Regions from separate parts of the Kluyvera fluvialis genome, predicted to be linked through region 1. Evidence: predicted binding sites of a transcription regulator. Region 1 holds the regulator's gene; the other holds the start of a gene.

Evidence for each region. The regulator Fur, encoded in region 1, represses iron uptake genes when iron is present. The targets are predictions, from matches to a motif close to ATAATAATGAGAACNACTATCAA.
Region 2: a site for Fur is predicted at 1,153-1,175, ahead of feoA (ferrous iron transporter A). Genes of this name have one in related genera too.

What each region holds. Positions count from the first base shown of each region.
Region 1 is NZ_AP046142.1:3,432,362-3,435,784, forward strand. Features, by position in the region: gene fldA (flavodoxin FldA) at 74-604, shown strand; gene fur (ferric iron uptake transcriptional regulator) at 922-1,374, shown strand; gene AC6I4B_RS16200 (ChiQ/YbfN family lipoprotein) at 1,566-1,898, opposite strand; gene chiP (chitoporin ChiP) at 1,948-3,354, opposite strand.
Region 2 is NZ_AP046142.1:373,538-376,960, reverse strand. Features, by position in the region: gene AC6I4B_RS01750 (Tex family protein) at 1-135, shown strand, start outside; gene AC6I4B_RS01745 (hypothetical protein) at 342-656, opposite strand; partial or broken gene AC6I4B_RS01740 (hypothetical protein) at 635-793, shown strand; gene feoA (ferrous iron transporter A) at 1,280-1,507, shown strand; gene feoB (Fe(2+) transporter permease subunit FeoB) at 1,536-3,423, shown strand, end outside.

The DNA of each region.
Region 1 (3,423 bases):
CTGCTATTATTGCCCTTATCTGTGGGCAATAAGCCACCACCATATCATTAAGTTTCAAGAGGTTATTTTACTCATGGCAATCGTTGGCATCTTCTTTGGTAGCGACACCGGTAATACCGAAAATATCGCAAAAATGATTCAAAAACAGCTTGGTAAAGATGTCGCTGACGTCCACGACATTGCCAAGAGCAGCAAAGAAGACCTGGCTGCATACGATATCCTGCTGCTGGGCATCCCGACCTGGTACTACGGCGAAGCACAGTGTGACTGGGATGACTTCTTCCCAACGCTGGAAGAGATTGATTTCAATGGCAAACTGGTTGCGCTGTTCGGCTGTGGCGACCAGGAAGATTACGCAGAATACTTCTGCGACGCGCTGGGGACTATTCGCGATATTATCGAACCACGCGGCGCGGCTATCGTTGGTCACTGGCCAACGGCGGGCTACCACTTCGAAGCGTCTAAAGGCCTGGCCGATGACGACCACTTCGTCGGTCTGGCGATTGATGAAGACCGTCAGCCAGAACTGACCGCTGAGCGCGTTGAAAAATGGGTTAAGCAGGTTGCAGAAGAGCTGCACCTCGACGAAATCAAAAACGCCTGATGATAATGAGGTGTGATTATTAAATCACACCTCATTAATAGGTAAAAGCAATCAAAATAATAGATACAATTTTTTAACTTTTTAACACTTACCTGTACAATGTCCTCTGGTTTAGAACTTATCCGATATAGGTTCTGCGCGCAGGTTCATCGCTTAATTTGTCGGTGAAGCCTCGTTTTTGAAAGCTTCGTTTACCCGAATCTTGCTGTTTTCATTTTGATAGGGTCATTCTATAATGAGACGCATTAAACCGGGTGCATTCTCTGTGATACTTTCGCTGATGGAAGTTAATCGTTTAGCAACAGGACAGATTCCGCATGACTGACAATAACACCGCACTAAAGAAGGCTGGCCTGAAAGTCACACTTCCACGGTTGAAAATTCTGGAAGTCCTTCAGGAACCGGATAATCACCATGTCAGCGCGGAAGACTTATACAAACGCCTGATCGACATGGGTGAAGAGATTGGTTTAGCCACGGTTTACCGTGTTCTTAACCAGTTTGATGACGCCGGTATCGTAACGCGCCACAATTTCGAAGGTGGCAAATCTGTTTTCGAACTGACTCAACAGCACCACCATGATCACCTGATCTGCCTCGACTGCGGCAAAGTTATCGAGTTCAGCGATGATTCCATCGAAGCTCGCCAGCGTGAAATCTCGGCGAAGCACGGCATTCGCTTAACCAACCACAGTCTTTATCTTTACGGTCACTGCGCAGAAGGCGATTGCCGTGAAGATGAAAATGCCCACGAAAGTACCGAGAAATAATCTCTCGTCTTCCGTTAAAAGCCAGCCATTGTGTGCTGGCTTTTTTATTTCCTGTTATCGTGCCCCTTCCCTGCCACTGGCACGTCCTGACTTTGTTGCCCGACCAGGCGCGGTAAAATGCCTCGATAACGTGAAGCCATAAAAAAGCCGGAGTCACTCTCGCGGCTCCGGCCTTGAAGAAGAAAAGAGGTTTATTTAACTGGGTTATTACTGCGAATTTCCTGCCAGATTTTATCGCAACGCTTAGCAACCGCTTCGTCGTTACCGGTTTTTCTGGCCTGAATGCACTGTTGGTAATCCAGTACGCGCACACTTTCCTGGCTTGCGAACTGCTCGTGCGCTTTTTCCTGACGCAGCACGTTTAACACGCTCTGGCAGGCTTCAATTTTGTCCGGGTTACCCTGGGCGGTATTGATACAAGCGCTGTAGGCATCTCTCAGCTTGCTGTCTTCTTTCGGGGCTGGTGACTGCGCGCAGGCGGCAAGCCCGGCAGCCATTAAGGCAACAATAATCAGTTTTTTCATACCATGAGCCTCTTCGCTACGGCAGGGGAACCCCCTGCCGTGTCATGCATCAGAAAATAGTGAATGGTGCGATAACCATGAATTTCACGTCACGCTCATCCTGGAAGATGTTGCCGTAACCACCGCCCCAGCTTGGGATGTCAGAGTGGTTGTCGTACTGAGTGAAGTGCAGTTTGAAGAGAGTGCCCTTCGCACGGCCTTCCTGTACGGTGTACATTGCATCCAGGCTGTATGCTGATTCTCTGATGGTGTTGTTTTTGTCGTAGTACGCATCTGGGTTGATCTGCCAGGTTGCTGGCTTCGCATCCCATGCATAGACGTAGGACGCACCCACTGCCCAGCCAGGAAGATCCCAGTTTTTCAGGTCGTACATGCCGCCGAAGAAGACTGCTTTTTCGCCGTTGGCGTTGAAGTCAGAGCGGTTATCCCACCAGATATCCAGACGACCGTTAGACGATGCATAGGTTGGGGTCATACGTTGCAGGAAGTAACCCTGCTGACCATCGGCCTTAACCCAAGTCCCTTCCAGGCGGAAATCGAACACCTCTTTCAGTTTGTAGCCGAAGGTTAACGCTTGCAGCCATGCAGTGCCGTCGTAAATGTCGTTGGTGCTATGGTCGTTAACTTTATCGCGAGTACCGTAGAACTGATAGCTGGTGGTCAGCGGGCCGCCAGGGATATCAAATTTGTAGCTGGCTTTGGCGAAGTACTGGTCAACATAGCCTTCTGCCTGACCAAATGCGGCTTCCAGCACCAGGTCATTTTTGAAATCGTATTTCGCACCGATAGAGTGCAGATAATCAACTTTGGTCTTCTTATCGTTCTGATAGAAGTTGTCCATCTCCAGGTGCCAAGGAGCCTTGTACTCGTTGGTCCACATGTAGGAGAAGCTCAGCGCGCCGTTGTCGCCGTAGTCAAAATTCGCGCCAGCTTCAGCACCCTGATAAGTACCCGGCATAAAGCTCCAGTGCGGAGCTAACAGGGTTTGACCGGTTGGCTGAATATAACCTGCACGTGCCCAGGTTGGGCCGAGTTTGAATTTAGCAGCCGCTTTATACAGGCTGATCCCGCTCTTATCGCCGCTGTAGTCTTCGCTGTAACCTTTGTTTTTGGAAGAGAACGCGATTTCGTTCGGGTGACCACTGCCGTTATCTTCCGCCATTTCGATAGCGGTAAACGCAGCGATATCAAAACCGAACATATCGGCAGCATAGCCAGACTGGAAGTCGAGGTTGGCGTTCCAGGTGGAGTGTGAAAGGTTAGTTTTATATTTATCGTGATCGGTAACATCTTTACGGTCACGCTCACGCTGCCAGTAATAGATGCCGCCGGTTAAGGTTGAATCATCAATGAATCCCGCCGCTTGGGCTTCTGGAGCCATTGCAAAGCCTGACAGTGCTGTCACACCGGCGATAGCCAGCGCCAGCGTACTACGTTTGCCACTAAACGTACGCATAGGTTAATCCTCTTTGACTTTAAAAATGCCGCTGCAAAGCAGAAGCAAAAAAATATGAACTCATAAAAA
Region 2 (3,423 bases), 1.9 Mb from region 1:
GGCGGTAACGAGCGTAGCCAGGGCAATAACCGCCCGGCGGCTAAAGCGGCGAAACCGCGCGGTCGTGATGCTCAGCCTTCCGGCAACAGCGCCATGATGGATGCGTTGGCCGCCGCAATGGGCAAAAAACGCTAACTGCACAACCCCGCAGGCCGGATAAAGCGTTTACGCCGCCATCCGGCAATCTGCACCGTTCTGCCTGATGGCGCTTCGCTTATCAAGCCTACGCGGGTTTGCACGCCACCATTTGGCATCGCACAGGTTTGTAGGCCGGATAAGGCGTTTACGCCGCCATCCGGCAATCTGCACCATTCTGCCTGATGGCGCTACGCTTATCAGGCCTACGTGGGTTTGCACACCACCATTTGGCATGGCGCTGGTTTGTAGGCCGGATAAGGCGCTTGCGCCGCCATCCGGCAATCTGCACCGTTCTGCCTGATGGCGCTTCGCTTATCAAGCCTACGCGGGTTTGCACGCCACCATTTGGCATGGCGCTGGTTTGTAGGCCGGATAAGGCGCTTGCGCCGCCATCCGGCAATCTGCACCGTTCTGCCTGATGGCGCTTCGCTTATCAAGCCTACGCGGGTTTGCACGCCACCATTTGGCATCGCACAGGTTTGTAGGCCGGATAAGGCGTTTACGCCGCCATCCGGCAATCTGCACCGTTCTGCCTGATGGCGCTGCGCTTATCAGGCCTACGCGGGTTTGCACGCCACCATTTGGCATCGCACAGGTTTGTAGGCCGGATAAAGCGTTTACGCCGCCATCCGGCAATCTGCACCGTTCTGCCTGATGGCGCTGCGCTTATCAGGCCTACGTGGGTTTGTACGCCAATATTTGGCGTGGCACAGTTGCCGCCACCCGGCAACACATCGCACCCTGCCACATAACATCCACAGATCTGATAAATTTTCACGTTACCATCCAGCAATATACGTAATTCACCACCTCTAACCGATACCAATTCTTATTTGCGTTTAATAATTCGCCGCACTTTGTTTTATTTCGTTAACCAATGAAACCTTAATTAAACATTAAGTGAGAAAATTATTGTTTAATGCATTTATAGCTACAATGAGTAGCTTGAGTCATATCAAAAAAAAGTGAAATTTTTCGGCAAAAATACGTCCAATAGCATGTTATGCATTGCTGATAAAAACAATTCTCATTATCATTGCATCAATGAGTATTTCCTCTTCATTCGTTGACGATATCCCTGCCGCTGTCATCCGTGCGCGGGGTATTCCCTCGTTCAGCTAGCGATATACAAGTAGGTTCTATGCAATTTACACCTGATACTGCGTGGAAGATTGTCGGTTTCTCCCGCGAAATTAGCCCGGCTTATCGTCAGAAACTGCTGTCACTGGGGATGCTACCGGGATCGTCATTTAATGTGGTTCGCGTTGCGCCGCTTGGCGATCCTATTCATATCGAAACCCGTCGCGTTAGCCTGGTTCTGCGTAAAAAAGATCTCGCGCTAATTGAATTAGAAGCCGTCGCAAAATAACCCCGGCCCGGTACTAAGAGTCTGAAATATGAAAAAATTAACCATCGGTCTAATAGGAAACCCGAATTCCGGCAAGACAACCTTATTTAACCAACTCACTGGCTCACGTCAGCGCGTAGGTAACTGGTCGGGGGTTACGGTTGAGCGTAAAGAGGGGGCTTTCGCCACCACAGACCATCAGGTCACGCTGGTCGATCTGCCTGGCACTTACTCTCTCACCACCATTTCCTCGCAGACCTCGCTGGATGAGCAAATCGCCTGCCACTATATTCTTAGCGGCGATGCCGACCTGCTGATTAACGTGGTCGATGCCTCCAATCTGGAACGCAACCTATACCTGACGCTGCAATTGCTTGAGCTGGGCATTCCCTGCATTGTTGCGCTGAACATGCTGGATATTGCTGAGAAGCAGCAAATCCGTATTGATATCGATGCCCTCGCCGCTCGCCTTGGCTGCCCGGTCGTGCCGCTGGTGTCCACTCGCGCGCGCGGCATTGAAGCGCTGAAAATCGCGATTGACCGCCATCAGGGTAATCAAGAGAAAGAGTTAGTGCATTATCCGCAGCCACTGCTGCGCGAAGCCGACAATCTGGCAAAAGAGATGTCCCAGGAGATTCCTGAACGTCAACGCCACTGGCTGGGTATGCAAATGCTGGAAGGCGATATCTACAGCCGCGCTTACTCCGGCGAGGCTGAACACAAACTGGATATTGCTCTGGCGAACCTGAGCGGCGAGATGGAAGATCCAGCGCTGCATATCGCTGATGCGCGTTATCAAAGCATTGCCGCGATTTGCGACGCCGTCAGCAACACGCTGACCGCTGAGCCAAGCCGCTTTACCGCCGCGCTGGACAAAATTGTCCTCAACCGCATTCTCGGTCTGCCGGTGTTCTTGTTTGTTATGTATCTGATGTTCCTGCTGGCTATCAACATCGGTGGCGCGTTGCAGCCGATTTTCGACGGTGGTTCAGTGGCTATCTTTGTTCACGGCCTGCAATGGCTCGGCTATATGCTGCATCTCCCGGACTGGCTGACCGTGTTCCTGGCGCAAGGTATCGGTGGTGGTATCAACACCGTGCTGCCATTAGTGCCGCAAATCGGCATGATGTACCTGTTCCTCTCCTTCCTTGAGGACTCCGGTTACATGGCGCGCGCCGCCTTCGTGATGGATCGTTTGATGCAATCGCTGGGTCTGCCGGGTAAATCCTTCGTGCCGCTGATTGTCGGCTTCGGCTGTAACGTGCCGTCGGTGATGGGCGCTCGAACGCTGGATGCGCCACGCGAACGTCTGATGACCATCATGATGGCTCCGTTTATGTCCTGCGGCGCGCGTCTGGCTATCTTTGCGGTCTTTGCTGCGGCCTTCTTTGGCCAGGGCGGCGCACTGGTGGTCTTCTCGCTGTATGTGCTGGGTATCGTTATCGCTATCCTGACCGGCCTGATGCTCAAACACACGATTATGCGCGGCGAAGCCTCTCCGTTCGTGATGGAGCTGCCGGTTTATCACGTGCCACACATTAAAAGCCTGCTTATCCAAACCTGGCAACGCCTGAAAGGCTTTGTACTGCGCGCAGGTAAAGTCATTGTTATCGTGAGTATTTTCCTGAGTGCGCTGAACAGCTTCTCGCTCAACGGCAAGATTGTCGATAACATCAATGACTCGGCGCTGGCCTCCGTCAGCCGTGCCATCACCCCGGTATTTAAACCAATTGGTGTGCATGAAGATAACTGGCAGGCAACCGTCGGGCTGTTTACCGGAGCGATGGCGAAAGAAGTGGTGGTCGGTACGCTGAACACCCTGTACACCGCCGAAAATATCCAGAACGAAGAGTTCAACCCGCAGGAATACCACCTCGGTGAAGAACTGCTGGAAGCTGCGGATGAAACCTGGCAGAGCCTGAAAGACACCTTCAGCC